DNA from 2 places in the Allobosea sp. GW821-FHT12C12 genome. Region 1 is predicted to be linked to the other one. Evidence: predicted binding sites of a transcription regulator. Region 1 holds the regulator's gene; the other holds the start of a gene.
The links. Region 1 encodes LexA, which represses DNA repair genes until DNA is damaged. Its sites were predicted from a motif close to TGTTCNNNNTGTGTTCNG; they were not measured.
Positions count from the first base shown of each region.

Region 2: AC1RRW_RS06220 (DNA recombination protein RmuC) is a predicted target of LexA. The motif match lies at 1,143-1,160, and genes of this name have one in related genera.

Region 1 covers NZ_JBXAQP010000002.1:93,799-101,049, forward strand. Annotated here, with positions in the region: gene gltX (glutamate--tRNA ligase) at 1-1,229, opposite strand, end outside; gene AC1RRW_RS03385 (ComEC/Rec2 family competence protein) at 1,406-3,685, shown strand; gene lexA (transcriptional repressor LexA) at 3,831-4,535, opposite strand; gene AC1RRW_RS03395 (molybdopterin molybdotransferase MoeA) at 4,620-5,831, opposite strand; gene moaC (cyclic pyranopterin monophosphate synthase MoaC) at 5,831-6,313, opposite strand; gene trpC (indole-3-glycerol phosphate synthase TrpC) at 6,310-7,122, opposite strand; gene trpD (anthranilate phosphoribosyltransferase) at 7,130-7,251, opposite strand, start outside.
Region 2 covers NZ_JBXAQP010000003.1:288,270-295,520, reverse strand. Annotated here, with positions in the region: gene AC1RRW_RS06220 (DNA recombination protein RmuC) at 1-1,111, opposite strand, end outside; gene def (peptide deformylase) at 1,226-1,762, shown strand; gene fmt (methionyl-tRNA formyltransferase) at 1,797-2,726, shown strand; gene truA (tRNA pseudouridine(38-40) synthase TruA) at 2,726-3,463, shown strand; gene AC1RRW_RS06200 (hypothetical protein) at 3,465-3,998, opposite strand; gene dapE (succinyl-diaminopimelate desuccinylase) at 4,118-5,308, opposite strand; gene AC1RRW_RS06190 (hypothetical protein) at 5,305-5,733, opposite strand; gene AC1RRW_RS06185 (ribonuclease D) at 5,956-6,570, shown strand; gene lptC (LPS export ABC transporter periplasmic protein LptC) at 6,762-7,251, shown strand, end outside.

The DNA of each region.
Region 1 (7,251 bases):
TCGACGCCCGAGAGCGCGGCCGCCAGACCCGGCAGCCGCTGCCGCCCGGCCTCGTCGAGCAGCGCCGCCGCCTTGGCGTCGAGCTGGAGCGGGCGCGTCGCGTGTAGATAATAGGCTGAGTCGAGCAGCTCGATCAGCGTCCTGGCGCGCTCCTTCAGGCCCGGCATGGCAGCGAGGAAGCGGGCCTCCAGCTCGGGCGGCATGGCGTCGGAGATCCCGCGCGCGGGTCCGATCTCGGGCAGGATGACCTTCAGCGCCGCCAGCAGCTCGCCATCGGCGGATTGCCGCATGTAGAGCCCGTTCAGGCTCTCCAGCTTGGCGTAGTCGAAGCGCGCCGGCGAACGGCCGATCGACGACAGGTTGAACAGGGCGATCATCTCGTCGGTCGAGAAGATCTCCTGGTCGCCATGGCTCCAGCCCAGCCGCAGCAGGTAGTTGCGCAGCGCCGCCGGCAGGTAGCCCATCGAACGATAGGCATCGACGCCGAGAGCGCCATGGCGCTTGGAGAGCTTGCCGCCGTCCGGCCCGTGGATCATCGGGACATGCGACATGCTCGGAACGTTCCAGCCCATCGCCTGATAGATCTGGGTCTGGCGCGCGGCGTTGGTCAGGTGGTCGTCGCCGCGGATGACATGGGTCACGCCCATGTCGTGATCGTCGACGACGACGGCGAGGTTGTAGGTCGGGTTGCCGTCCGAGCGCAGCAGGACGAGGTCGTCGAGATTCTCGTTCTGGAAGACGACGCGTCCCTGGACCTCGTCCTCGACCACGGTCTCGCCGGTCTGCCGCGCGCGCAGGCGGATGACGGGCCTGACGCCGGCGGGAGCGGTCGCCGGATCGCGGTCGCGCCAGCGCCCGTCATATTTCATCGGCTTGCCGGCGGCCCTGGCCTGCTCGCGCATCTCGTCGAGCTCGGCCGGCGTGGCATAGCAATGATAGGCGTTGCCGGAGGCGAGCATCTGGTGACAGACCTCGCGGTGCCGCTCGGCCCGCGCGAACTGATAGATGGTGTCGCCGTCCCAATCGAGGCCGAGCCAGGCCAGTCCGTCCAGGATCGCCGCGATCGCGGGCTCCGTCGAGCGTTCGCGGTCGGTGTCCTCGATCCGCAGCAGCATACGGCCGCCATGACGGCGGGCATAGAGCCAGTTGAACAGCGCGGTGCGCGCCCCGCCGATATGCAGGAAGCCGGTGGGCGAGGGGGCAAAGCGCGTGACGACGGCATCGCTCATGAAAGGCAAAGCTCCCGCCGGCTTGTCGATGCCGGCGCAATGGAAAAGCGACCCGCGAAGGGACGAACGATGACTTCGACCGGAGACCGCATGACATCCGGCGCGGCCCCTGTAACATGGCTGACCCGCCGACGTTAAGCTCAACCTCGTCAACCGCCGCAACACGGGCAAGGCCGATGCGCCAGGCTCCCGAAGGCCAGTCCAGATCGCGCGCGGCCGCTGCCGGCGCGGCTCTGGCATGGCCACGGGGCGCGCGGCTGCGCGGCGCGAGGCTTGGCGGGATCAGCCTCTCGCTCTGGCTCGCGGATGCCGGCCGGGCGCTGAGCGCCGCGCTGGAAGCCGAAGCCGAGCGCCGCCGGCTCTTCCTCTGGCTGCCGGTGATGATGGGGCTCGGCATCCTGCTCTATTTCGCCGCCGACCGGGAGCCGGCCCTGGCCGCGCCTCTCGCCGGCTTCGCGGTGGCGGGCGCGGGCGCCGTCGCGCTGCGCCGGAGGCGGCTCGTCATGATCGCCTGCATCGCCACGACGGCGATCTTCGCCGGTTTCACGGCCGCGACCTGGCGCACCGCCCAGATCGCGGCTCCGATGCTGGAGCGGCCAAGGGTAGGGCAGGTCAGCGGCTTCGTCGAATCGGTCGAAACGCGTGACGCCGGCGCGCGCATCGTGCTGCTGGTCACAGGCATTGCCGGCGTCGAGGCCGCGAAGCAGCCCAGGCGCGTGCGCGTCAATGTCAGGACCGGGACCGTCTCGCCCGGCGACCATGTCTCGGCCGTGGCGCGCCTGCTGCCGCCGCCGGGGCCGGCGCGGCCGGGCGGCTATGATTTCGGGCGCGACGCCTTCTTTCGCGGATTGGGCGCGGTCGGCAGCGTCGCCGGCAAGATCACGCTGACGACGCCGCCGCAGCCGCCGCCGCGCGATCTCGCGCTCACCGTCGCGATCGACCGGGCCCGCAACGCGCTGACGCAGCGCATCGCCGAGATCGGCGGCGGCCAGGCCGGCGCGATGGCCGCCGCGCTGGTGACCGGCAAGCGCGGCCTGATCACCGAGGCGACCAATGCCGATCTGCGCGCCGCCGGCATCTATCACATCGTCTCGATCTCGGGCCTGCACATGGTGCTGGCGGCGGGCACGATCTTCTGGCTGGTCCGGGCGCTGCTGGCGCTGTCGCGGACGCTCGCCTTGCGCTGGCCGATCAAGAAGATCGCGGCGCTCGCCGCGATGGTCGGCGCGACGGCCTATTGTGTCTTCTCCGGCGCGGAGGTCGCGACCGTGCGCTCGCTGATCATGACGCTGATCATGCTGGGCGCGATCCTGGTCGACCGGCCGGCGCTGAGCATGCGCAATCTGGCGCTGGCCGCGATCATCGTGCTGCTGCGCGAGCCCGAGGCGCTGCTCGGTCCGAGCTTCCAGATGTCGTTCGGCGCGGTGGCCGCGCTCGTCGCCTTCGCCGAACGCTGGGAGGAGCGGGATCGGCCGCGGCCGCCGGCGTCGCTGCCATGGCCGCTGGCGACGGTCCGGCTCGCCGCCATCGGCATCGTGGTGACGACCCTGCTCGCCACGGCGGCGACCGCGCCCTTCGGCGCCTATCATTTCCAGACCTTCAACCCGTTCGGCCTGCTTGGCAACGCGCTGGCGCTGCCCTTCGTCTCGCTCTTCGTCATGCCGGCGGCCGTCTTCGGCGTGCTGGCCTATCCGTTCGGGCTCGATTGGCCGGCCTGGAAGCTGATGGGCCTGGCCTCGGACGCCGTGTTGCAACTGGCGAACTGGGTCGCGACGATCGATCATTCCACGCTGGTGATTCCGGCCTTCGGCGTCGCGGCGCTGGTCTGCTTCGCGCTGGCGTTGCTCTGGCTGACGCTCTGGACGACGAAGCTGCGCTTCCTCGCCATCCTGCCGCTGGTGACGGGCGTCGCGGTCGCGGCCAAACCCGAACGGCCCGAGATCCTGATCGAGCGCGACGGCTCGGGTCTAGCGGTCCGGGCCAAGGACGGACGCCTCGTCGTCGCCGGCAAGCCGAGCGCCTTCGTGCTGCAGCAATGGCTGACCGCCGATGGCGACGGCCGCAAGCCCAACGACCCGAGCCTGCGCGAAGGCGCGGCCTGCGACGCGCAGGGCTGCGTCATCGCCACGCGGGACGGTCGCAGCGTGGCTTTCGTCCGCGACCGGATCGCTCTGGTCGAGGATTGCCGCCGCGCCGACCTCGTCGTCACGCCGATCCCGTGGAGCGCGCCCTGCAAGGCCATGCTGATCGACCGCATGGCGCTCGGCCGCGACGGCGCCACCGCATTGGTGCGCTCAGGCGCGATCCTGCCCGGCCGGCAGCCCTGGCGCAGGCTCGCCGCCGAAAGCGGCGAGGACGGCCGCCCGTGGAACCGCCGCCGGCCGCAAGCGGCTGCTCCCACGCCCGCGGCGCAGCCGACGCCGCTGGTCGAGGAGGACCCTGTCGACCGATTTTAGAATCTCATCGGGAACCACCGAGTCGTCGCGGACGAGCCGCAAAGCGGCGCGGATCCGGGATCCGACACAGGGCGCGGTCGCCGATCTATGATGGATCCCGGATCAGGACCGGGATGACGATGTTTCAGCGTGAAATCGGCATGCCCTAGTAGCGCCGCATCAGGTTGACGAGGCGCCCCTGGATCTTGACGCGGTCGGGACCGAGCACGCGCGTCTCGTAGGCCGGGTTGGCCGCCTCCAGCGCGATCGAGGAGCCGCGCTTGCGCAGCCGCTTCAGCGTCGCCTCCTCGTCGTCGATCAGCGCGACGATGATGTCGCCGGTGTTGGCGGTGTCCTGCTTGCGGATGACCACGGTGTCGCCGTCGAGGATGCCGGCCTCGACCATCGAATCGCCGCGTACCTCCAGCGCGTAATGCTCGCCCGCGCCGAGCATGTCGGCCGGCAGCGAGACGTTGTGGCTGCGGCTCTGGATCGCCGAGACCGGCGTGCCGGCGGCGATCCGGCCCATCACAGGAATGGCGATGGTGGAGCGCGCATCGTCCTCGGGCGGGCTGCTCGCCGGCTTGACCTTGCCGAGGCCGCCCTGGACGACGGAGGGGCTGAAGCGCCCCCGCGGGGCCTGCGAGCCCGCGACGCCGTCCGGCAGCTTGATCACCTCGAGCGCGCGGGCCCGGTTCGGCAGCCGGCGGATGAAGCCGCGCTCCTCGAGCGCCATGATCAGGCGGTGGATGCCGGACTTGGACTTGAGGTCGAGCGCGTCCTTCATCTCGTCGAAGGAGGGCGGCACGCCGCTTTCGCGCAGACGTTCCTGGATGAAGCGGAGCAGTTCAAATTGTTTGCGTGTCAGCATGATTCCCGCCGGAGCGCCCGAAGCGCGGAGTCGAAACAAATCACGAACATGATACAGGTTCGCGGTGTGTTCCGCAAGCGCCCCTCAGCGCAGCCGGATGATCCGGCAGGGGTCGCCCTGCTTTGCCGGCTCGGCGAAAGGCGGACGGATCGTCAACGCCCTGGCCTTCGCGAGCGTGCCCAGCATCGAGGAATCCTGCCTCTGGAACGGCGTCGCGATCCATCCGGCCGCGGAATGGACGAGATCGGAACGAAGATAGTCCTCCCGTTCATCGTTAGCCGGCATATCGATTCCGATGATCCCTGGCTCGCTGCGGTCCCTGTCGGGGTCGGGCAGACCGAGCAGCGCCTCGAGCAGAGGCATGACGAAGAGATGCCCGCAGACGATCGAGGAGACCGGATTGCCGGGCAGTCCGACGGCGACCATGCGGCCGAGCCGGCCCATCATCATCGGCTTGCCCGGCCGCATCGCGATCTTCCAGAAGCCGAGGTCCATGCCGGCGCGCTTCAGCGCCTCCTGGACGAGATCGTGCGCGCCGACCGAGGCGCCGCCGAGCGTGAGCAGCACGTCGGCTTCGGCGGCACGGGCGCGGCCGATGCGATCGGCGAGATCGGGGTGATTGTCGCGCGCGATGCCGAGATCGAGCACCGCGCCGCCCGCCGCCTCGACGATCGCCGCCAGCGAGAAGCTGTTGGAGGCGACGATCTGGTCCGGCCCGACAGGCTCGCCCGGCAGCACGAGTTCGTCGCCGGTTGCGAGAATGGCGACGAGGGGCTTGCGGCGCACGGCCAGCGCCGGATGCCCGCCGGCCGCGGCGAGGCCGAGCGCGGCGCTGTCGAGCGCGCGGCCGGCCGGGAGGAGGACGTCGCCCTCCCCGAAGTCGAGTCCCGCCGGCCGGACGAATCGTCCCTCGGCCGCGCCTTCGCGCACACGGATCGTCGCGCCGCCGACGCCGTCGGCGTTCTCCTGGATCAGGATCGTGTCCGCCCCGTCGGGCATCGGGGCGCCGGTGAAGATGCGAACCGCTTCGCCGGCGCCGAGCCGTCCAGCGAAGGCGCGACCCGCAGCCGATTCGCCGATGACGCGCAATTCCTTTGCCAGCGCGAGATCGTCGGCGCGAACCGCGTAGCCGTCCATGGCGGAGTTGGCGAAGGGCGGCTGGGTGCGCAGCGCCGCGATGTCCTGAGCCAGCACGCGGCCGGCGCATCGCGCCAGCGGCAGCGTCTCGGCCGCCATCGGGCCCGGCACGCTGTCGAGCAGCGCCCTCAGCGCGGCCTTGACCGGCGTCAGCGCCATCAGCGGCGCTCCGCTTCATGGACGCCGGACTTGCCGCCGGATTTGTGCTTGAGCCTGATGTCCACGATCCGCATGCCGCGATCGACCGCCTTGACCATGTCGTAGACCGTGAGGCACGCGACGGAGACCGCCGTCAGGGCCTCCATCTCGACGCCGGTCTGGCCCTTCATCCTGACCTCCGCCGTCACGCGCACTCCCGGCAGCGCCTCGTCGATGACGAGTTCGACCGCGACCTTGCCGATCAGCAGCGGGTGGCAGAGCGGGATCAGCTCATGCGTGCGCTTGGCCGCCATGATGCCCGCAAGCCTCGCCGTGCCGAGCACGTCGCCCTTTCTGGCGTCCCCGGCGCGCACGATCGCCAGCGTCTCCGCCGCCATCACGACGCAGCCTTCGGCGATCGCGATCCGCGCCGTCTCGGCCTTGTCTCCGACATCGACCATATGGGCCTGGCCTTTTGCGTCGAGATGGCTGAGCCCGCTCATGCGGCGGCGTCCCGCGCCGGCACGGCCAGCAACTCGCGTGTCGCCGCCGCGACGTCGGCCTGCCGCATCAGGCTCTCGCCAACGAGAAAGGTGTCGACGCCGCAGCGCGACAGCCTGGCGATGTCGGCCGGACCGAAGATGCCGCTCTCGCCGACGACGACGCGGTCGCCCGGCACCAGCGGCGCGAGACGCTCGGTCACGGCGAGGTCGACCGCGAAGCTGCGCAGGTCGCGGTTGTTGATGCCGAGCAGCTTTGCGCCGAGCGGCAGCGCCCGTTCCAGCTCGGCCTCGTCATGGACCTCGACCAGCACGTCCATGCCGAGTTCGCGCGCGGTCTCGTTCAGGGCGCGCGCGGCCATGTCATCGACGCCGGCCATGATGATCAGGATGCAGTCCGCCCCCCAGGCGCGCGCCTCATAGACCTGATAGGGATCGTAGAGGAAATCCTTGCGCAGGGTCGGCAGGCCGCTCGCCTCGCGGGCCTGCATCAGGAATTCCGGCCTGCCCTGGAAGGATGGGCCGTCGGTCAGCACCGAGAGACAGGCCGCGCCGCCCTCGGCGTAGGCGCGGGCGAGCGCGGGCGGGTCGAAATCGGCCCGGATCAGCCCCTTGGACGGGCTCGCCTTCTTGATCTCGGCGATCAGCGCCGGCTTGCCCTCGGCGTGCTTCACGGCGAGCGCGGCCGCAAATCCCTTGGGCGGCGGCGCGGTATGGGCGAGGATCTCGATCTCCGCCCGCGGGATCGCGGCCCTGGCGGCGGCGATCTCCTGGCGCTTGTAGGCCTCGATCCGGGCGAGGATGTCGCTCATCGCCGCCTCACGCGTTCGAGGCCGAAACAAGCGCGGCGAGCGCCGCCTTGGCCCGGCCGGAATCGAGCGCTCCTTGAGCCTGCGCCAGTCCGTCGCGCAGATCGGCGGCCTTGCCCGCGACCAGCAGCG
Region 2 (7,251 bases), on a different contig from region 1:
CCAGCGCGCCGATGCGTTCGCCGCGGCTCGTCACCTTGCCGGCCGAGGTGCGGATGCCGGCGACGTCCTCCTGCGCCTGGCGGAAATGGGTCTCCAGCTTCTCGGCCCGCTCGCCGAGCCGGCGCACATCGGCCAAGAGCTTGCCGACCTCGGACTGGATCACCTGCGCCTCCTCGCGCATGCGGGCGTCGCGCACCAGCGACTGCATAAGCTGGATCGCCAGCGCCAGCAGCGAGGGCGAGACGATCATGATCCGGGCCCGGCTCGCCTTCTGGATCACATCGTCGAAATGCTCGTGCAGATCGGCATAGATCGATTCCGACGGCACGAAGAGCAGCGCCATGTCCTGCGTCTCGCCGGCGAGGAAATAGCGCTCGGCGATGTCCTTCACATGGACGCCGACATCGTTGCGCACGCGCGTGCCGGCCGCCTTCCTCGCGTCCTCGCCGCGCGCCTCGCGCAGCAGGGTGAAGCTCTCCAGCGGGAATTTCGCGTCGATGACGAGGCCGCGCCCGTCGCCCGGCAGCGTCACCAGGCAGTCGGGCCGCCTGCCGTTGGAAAGCTGGGGCTGGAAGGCGAAGAAGGCGGCGGGCAGCCCGTCGCGGATGATCGCCTCCATCCGGCCCTGGCCATAGGCGCCGCGCGCCTGCTTGTTGGAGAGCACGTCCTTCAGCGTCACGACCTCCGATGTCAGGTCGGTCAGGTTCTTCTGGGCCGAGTCGATCACCGCCAGCCGCTCCTGCAGCTTGCCGAGGCTCTCGGTGGTCTGGCGCACGTTCTGCTCCAGCCCCTGTCCGACCTTGTGGCTCAACCCGTCCATCCGGTCGGCGACGAGGCGGGCGAGGTCGCCCTGCCGCGTCGAGAGAATCTCGGCCATGGACTGCATCCGCCCGGCGAGCTCGGCCTGGGCGCGGTTCATCTCGGCGACCTTGTCGTCCGTCTCGCGGGCGCGCTCGGCGGCCGTCGCGGCCTCGATCTCGCGCCGGCGCGTCGCCCGCCACGATCCCGCGACGACGAGGAGGAGCAGCAGCAGGCTTAAGGTGGCGAAGCCGAGCGCGGCCTCACTCCACGGGATCGGACGGCCGAGCAGAATGAAGGCGATCTCGTTCATCGCGCCAGCCTAGCCGATTCGGAAGTGGAAATCGAACGAAAGCGGAACGGTTTGACCGGCTGACCACAACGGCTTATGTCGCGGCATCCTCGACCAGATTTCGCGCAGAGCCCCATGGCCATCCGTCCGCTCGTCATCCTGCCCGACTCCGTCCTGCGCCAGGTCTCCGCGCCCGTGGCCGCGATCACGCCCGAGATCACGAGGCTCGTCGAGGACATGTTCGACACCATGTACGACGCGCCGGGGATCGGGCTGGCCGCGATCCAGATCGGCGTGCAAAAGCGCGTCGTCACGATCGATCTCGCCAAGCCCGCCGCGGAGGGCGAGGAACCGGTGCCGAAGGCGCCGCGGGTCTTCATCAACCCGGAGATCGCCTGGTCTTCCGAAGAGGTCGGCGTCTACGAGGAAGGCTGCCTCTCGATCCCGGAATACTACGAGGAGGTCGAGCGGCCGGCCCGGGTCAAGGTCCGCTACATGGACCTCGACGGCAAGACGCGGGAGATCGAGGCCGACGGCCTGCTCGCGACCTGCCTGCAGCACGAGATCGACCATCTCAACGGCGTGCTCTTCATCGACCATCTCTCGCGGCTGAAGCGCGAGCGGGTGACCAAGCGTTTCGCCAAGCAGGCCAAGCGCGAGAGCGCGGCTTGAATCGTCTTCTCACCTGTAGCGTGCGTTCCGACACATGACCCTGCGCGTCGTCTTCATGGGCACGCCCGATTTCGCCGTGCCGACGCTGACCGAGATCATCGGACAGGGGCATGAGGTCGTCGCCTGCTATACGCGCGCCCCGGCGCAGGCCGGTCGCGGGCTCGAGCTGAAGCCGTCGCCGGTCCAGCGCGCGGCCGAGCGCTTCGGCGTTCCGGTGCTGACGCCGAGGACGCTGCGCACGCCGGAGGCGGTCGAAACCTTGGCCGCCCATCGGGCCGATGTCGCGGTCGTCGTCGCCTATGGCATGATCCTGCCGCAGAGCATCCTCGACCTGCCGGAACTCGGCTGCCTCAACCTTCACGCCTCTCTGCTGCCGCGCTGGCGCGGGGCCGCGCCGATCCAGCGCGCCGTGATGGCCGGCGATGCCGAGAGCGGCGTCTGCGTCATGAGGATGGAGGCCGGCCTCGACACCGGCCCGGTCGGCATGGTCGAGAAGATCGCCATCGGACCCGACATGACGGCCGGCGACCTGCACGACGCGCTCGCGCCGCTCGGGGCTGACCTGATGACGCGCGCTCTCGCGGCGCTCGGGCGCGGCGCCCTGCGCTTCACGCCGCAGCCGGAGGAGGGCGTCACCTACGCCGCCAAGTTGACCAACGCCGAGGGCAGGCTGAACTGGAGCCGTCCGGCGAGCCAGGTCCACGACCTCGCGCGCGGGCTCTCGCCGTTTCCCGGCGCCTTCGCCGAGATCGACCTCGGCAAGGGCCCGGAGCGGCTGAAGGTGCTGCGCACGGCGCTGGCGGGCGGCGCGGCCGAGCCCGGCACGCTGCTCGACGGCGAGGGCACGGTCGCCTGCGCGGAAGGCGCGGTGAAGCTGCTTCAGGTCCAGCGCGCCGGCGGCAAGCCGATGAGCGGTGCGGAATTCTTGCGTGGCGCGCGGCTGGAACCCGGCGGCAGGATCTGATGCCGCGCTACAAGCTCGTCATCGAATATGACGGTACGCCGTTCTCGGGCTGGCAGCGCCAGCTCAACGGCCCGTCGGTCCAGCAGAGCGTCGAGGAATCGATCGAGGGTTTCTGCGGCCATCCGGTCAGGCTGCATTGCGCCGGCCGCACCGATGCCGGCGTCCACGCCACCCATCAGGTCGCCCATGTCGATCTGGAGAAGGAGTGGCGCACCGATGTCGTGCGCGACGCGACGAATGCCCGGCTGAAGCGCGTTCCCGTCGCGGTGGTGAGCGCCGAAGCGGCGCCAGACGATTTCGACGCGCGCATCTCCGCGAAGCGGCGCCACTACATCTATCGCATCCTCGACCGGCGCGCCCAGCCGACGCTCGACCTGAACCGGCTCTGGCATGTACCCGTGAAGCTCGACCACGAGGCGATGGACCGCGCGGCCAAATTCCTGCTCGGCCATCACGACTTCACCACCTTTCGCGCCGCCGAATGCCAGGCCAGCAGCCCGCTGCGCACGCTCGACCGCTTCGACGTCAGGCGCGAGGGCGACGAGATCGTGGCCTACGCCCATGCCCGCTCCTTCCTGCACCATCAGGTCCGCTCCATGGTCGGCTGCCTGAAGATGGTCGGGGCCGGACGCTGGCCTGAGGCGAAGCTCGGCAAGGTGCTTGCTGCGCGGGACCGCTCGCTATGCGCGGCGCTGGCGCCGCCCTGCGGGTTGTATCTGGCTGGGGTCGACTACTGACTCAGAAACCCCACAACCCCAGCAGCGAGGCCACGCCGGCCTGCGCCATAAAACTCGCGGCGACGACGAGCAGCGCGACGCCGCGGTCAGGCCCGAGCGTGGCGGCCGCCGCCGCATAGCGTAGTCTCGCCGCCACGGCCGAAAAGGCGAACCATTGCACGGTCGCGATCGCCGGCGTCGACCAGCCGATCGCATGGACCAGCGCCGGCAGGGCGAACAAGCTGGCGCAGAGGATCTCGGTCCAGTTCCAGGCGATGACGAAGCCGCCGAAAGCTGGCGCGCGCAGGAGATGCGGGGCCAAGCCCGCGATCAGCGTCGGGACCATGATGAAGGCTGCGATCTGCGAGGCCAGCACGGCCATGACCAGCGACGGCGACTGGAGCAGGCCGGCGGCGTTCGACAGGCCCGCCATCCGGTTCTCGGCGGCGAGGATCGCGACCATCGCCGGCACGGTCAGGATCGCGGCGAGCCAGGAGCGCGTCAGGCCCTGCCGGGAGAGATCGAGTTCGGGGAGGGCGGCTGACCCGGCGGACATCAGCCGCCACGAGCCGCGCAGGCAGCGTGTCACATCATCGGCCGCCAGCGGCATCGCCAAGCCCTCCGACCTCGTATTAGACTTTCGTCTAGGAGGATGAAAGAAGGATCAACGAACGGTCAGGCGCTCCGGTTCCCTGCGAAATACGAAGTCAGCAGCCGGTGCGTGACCGCCTCCAGCGCGACGAGGTCGGCGACCGCCACCACCTCGTCGACCTGATGCATCGTCTTGCCGACCGGGCCGTACTCCACCACCGGGCAATAGCTCTTGATGAAGCGCGCGTCCGAGGTGCCGCCGGTGGTCGAGAGCGCCGGCCGCTTGCCGGTTTCGGCTTCGACCGCATCGGCCACCATCGCGACGAAAGGCCCGGGCTGCGTCAGGAAGGCGACCGCGTTGGTCGGCTGGATCTCGAGCTCGTAGCGGACCGCGTTGCCGGCTGCCTCGCGCAGGCGGCGCTCGATCTCGGCGCCCAGCGTCTCCGGCGTCCAGATATCGTTGAAGCGGATGTTGAACACGGCTCTGGCCTGCGCCGGCACGACATTCGTCGCCGGGTTGCCGACATCGAGCGTGGTCACTTCGAGATTGCTCGGGTCGAAATGGTCGGCGCCGGCGTCGAGCGGTGCGGCGTCGAGCGCCGCCAGCAGCCGGACCATGCCCCGGATCGGGTTCTCGGCGAGGTGGGGATAGCCGACATGGCCCTGTTTGCCGTTGACGGTCAGCTTTCCGGTCAGCGAGCCGCGCCGGCCGATCTTGATCATGTCGCTCATGCTTGCAGGATTGGTCGGCTCGCCGAGCAGGCAGTGGTCGAAGCGTTCGCCGCGCGCATGCGCCCAGTCGAGCAGCTTGACCGTGCCGTTCACGGCCGGCCCCTCCTCGTCGCCGGTCACCAGAAAGGCGATCGAGCCCGAAGCGTCGGGGTTGTCGCGGCGGTAGCGCAGGGCGGCCGCGATCATCGCCGCGAGCCCGCCCTTCATGTCGCAGGCGCCGCGCCCGTGCAGGACGCCGTCCGCGATCTCGCCGGAGAACGGATCGCGCGTCCAGGCGTTGGCGTCGCCGACCGGCACGACATCGGTATGGCCGGCAATGACGAAGACGGGGCCAGCCGTTCCGATGCGGGCGTAGAGGTTCTCGATGTCGGGCGTGCCGGGCTCGCTGAAGACAGGGCGATGCACCTCGTAGCCCGCGCCCGCCAGCACGGTTTCCAGGAGCGCGAGCGCGCCGCCGTCATGCGGTGTCACCGAAGGACAGCGGACCAGGGCCTGGGCGAGGGCGACGGGATCGGTGGGGTCGAAGGCGAGTGTCTGGCTCATCCCGCCGGTTTAGCATCGGCGGGCGCGGCCGCAACCGCGTCCTCGTCATGCCGCCGGCCCGGCATCAGGCCGAGATCCACCAGCGTCACGACCCAGGCGATCAGCGAGATCGTGTCCAGCGAGGGCCCCCAGGCGATCGACATGGCCGACTTGAGCTCGGTGGGCAGCACGATGGCGCAGACCAGCAGGATGCCGAAGACGGGCGCGCTGCCGCGATCGACGGCGCGCTTGGCGGCGAGGACCGCCCAGGGGAACAGCGCGAACGCCTCGGCGAAGGCGACGATCGTCGCGGCGTGGAAGAACGCGACCTGGGGCGCCGTCCGCTCGATCAGCAGCAAAACCAGCGCGACCGCGACGCTGCCCGTCCAGAACGGGACGAGGCCGATCCGGCCGTCGAGGCTCGTGAAGAGGCGAATGAGCGACACGCGCAAGGCTCCGATGCCGCGTTCTCGCATGCCGCCGTCCCGGCTTGAAGCCTATGGTGAAGAAAAGGTTAACGCCGGCGTGACGGGACAGCGCTCTAGAAAAGGCTTGAACGACTGCCACCGCGCCGTTAGCTGCGGGGTCGGGGCTTGGCGATCGGGGTCCGCAAGGCGCGCCGCATGGCGGGGCCGCCGCCCGCGTCGGTGTTGAGAGAGGTGTCCGCCATGACCATCCGCCTGCATCGCGGCGACCTGCCGGCCGACCTCGATCTCGGGCCGATCGTGGCGATCGACACCGAGACGCTGGGCCTGAATCCGCATCGCGACCGGCTTTGCGTGGTCCAGCTCTCGCGCGGCGACGGCTCGGCCGACGTCGTGCAGATCCCCAAGGGCGGCGGCCAGCCGGTCAACCTGATCAGGCTGCTCGCCGATCCGGGGGTGCTGAAGCTGTTCCACTTCGCCCGTTTCGACATCGCCGTGCTGCTGCACGCCTTCGGCGTCGTGACCGGGCCGGTGTTCTGCACCAAGATCGCCTCGAAACTGACCCGGACCTATACCGACCGCCACGGCCTGAAGGACCTGGTCCGCGAGTTGCTCGGCATCGAACTGTCGAAGCAGCAGCAATCGTCGGACTGGGGCGCCGAGACGCTGAGCGAGGCGCAACTCGCCTATGCGGCTTCCGACGTGCTGCATCTGCATGCGCTGCACGCCAGGCTGACGACGCTGCTGGCGCGCGAGAACCGCACGCATCTCGCCGCGGCGAGCTTCGACTTCCTGCCGTTTCGCGCCGAGCTCGATCTCGCCGGCTGGGCCGAGGCCGACATCTTCGCGCATACCTGACGAATTCGGGCTCTTGCTTTCGCGGGATCCCGAGTCCGCTTTCGCGAATCCGCAGTCTCGTCATTGACAAATTCCAAGTCTCGTTGCGTCAATTTGTTCGAGCGGCATGTCGTTCGCACCCGCGAGACCGGCGCGCCGCCGACACGAAAAAGCCGTCAGCGGCTGCCATTTCGCGGGACATGACTGTGGCGATGACATCGGATCATTGGGTCCCCGCTCCCTCCGGCCGCCCGAGCCCGCGCCAGGCCGTGTTCAGGTCGGCGCGACGGCACACGCTCGTCGTGCGCTTCCTTCGCGTCGCGATCCCGCTCGGTGCGGTCGTCGCCGTGCTGGGTCTGGTCGTGACGCCGTTCATGAGCCCGCTGCGCGACGTCTCGGGGCTCTCGGTCGGGGCGGTCGGCATCCAGAACGGCAAGGTCAGGATGGAGACGCCGCGCCTCTCCGGCTATCGCAAGGACAACCGGCCCTACGAGGTCAATGCCGAGGCCGCGCTGCAGGACATCCGCAATCCGACCGAGGTCGAGTTGGTGACGCTGACGGCGCGTCTGCAGATGGAGCGCGAGGGCTGGGTCACGGTCAACGCCAAGACCGGCCTGTTCAACACGCAGGCCGAGAAGCTCAAGCTGATCGACGATGTCCGGGTCCGCACCGAGACCGGCTACGACATCCGCATGCAGAGCG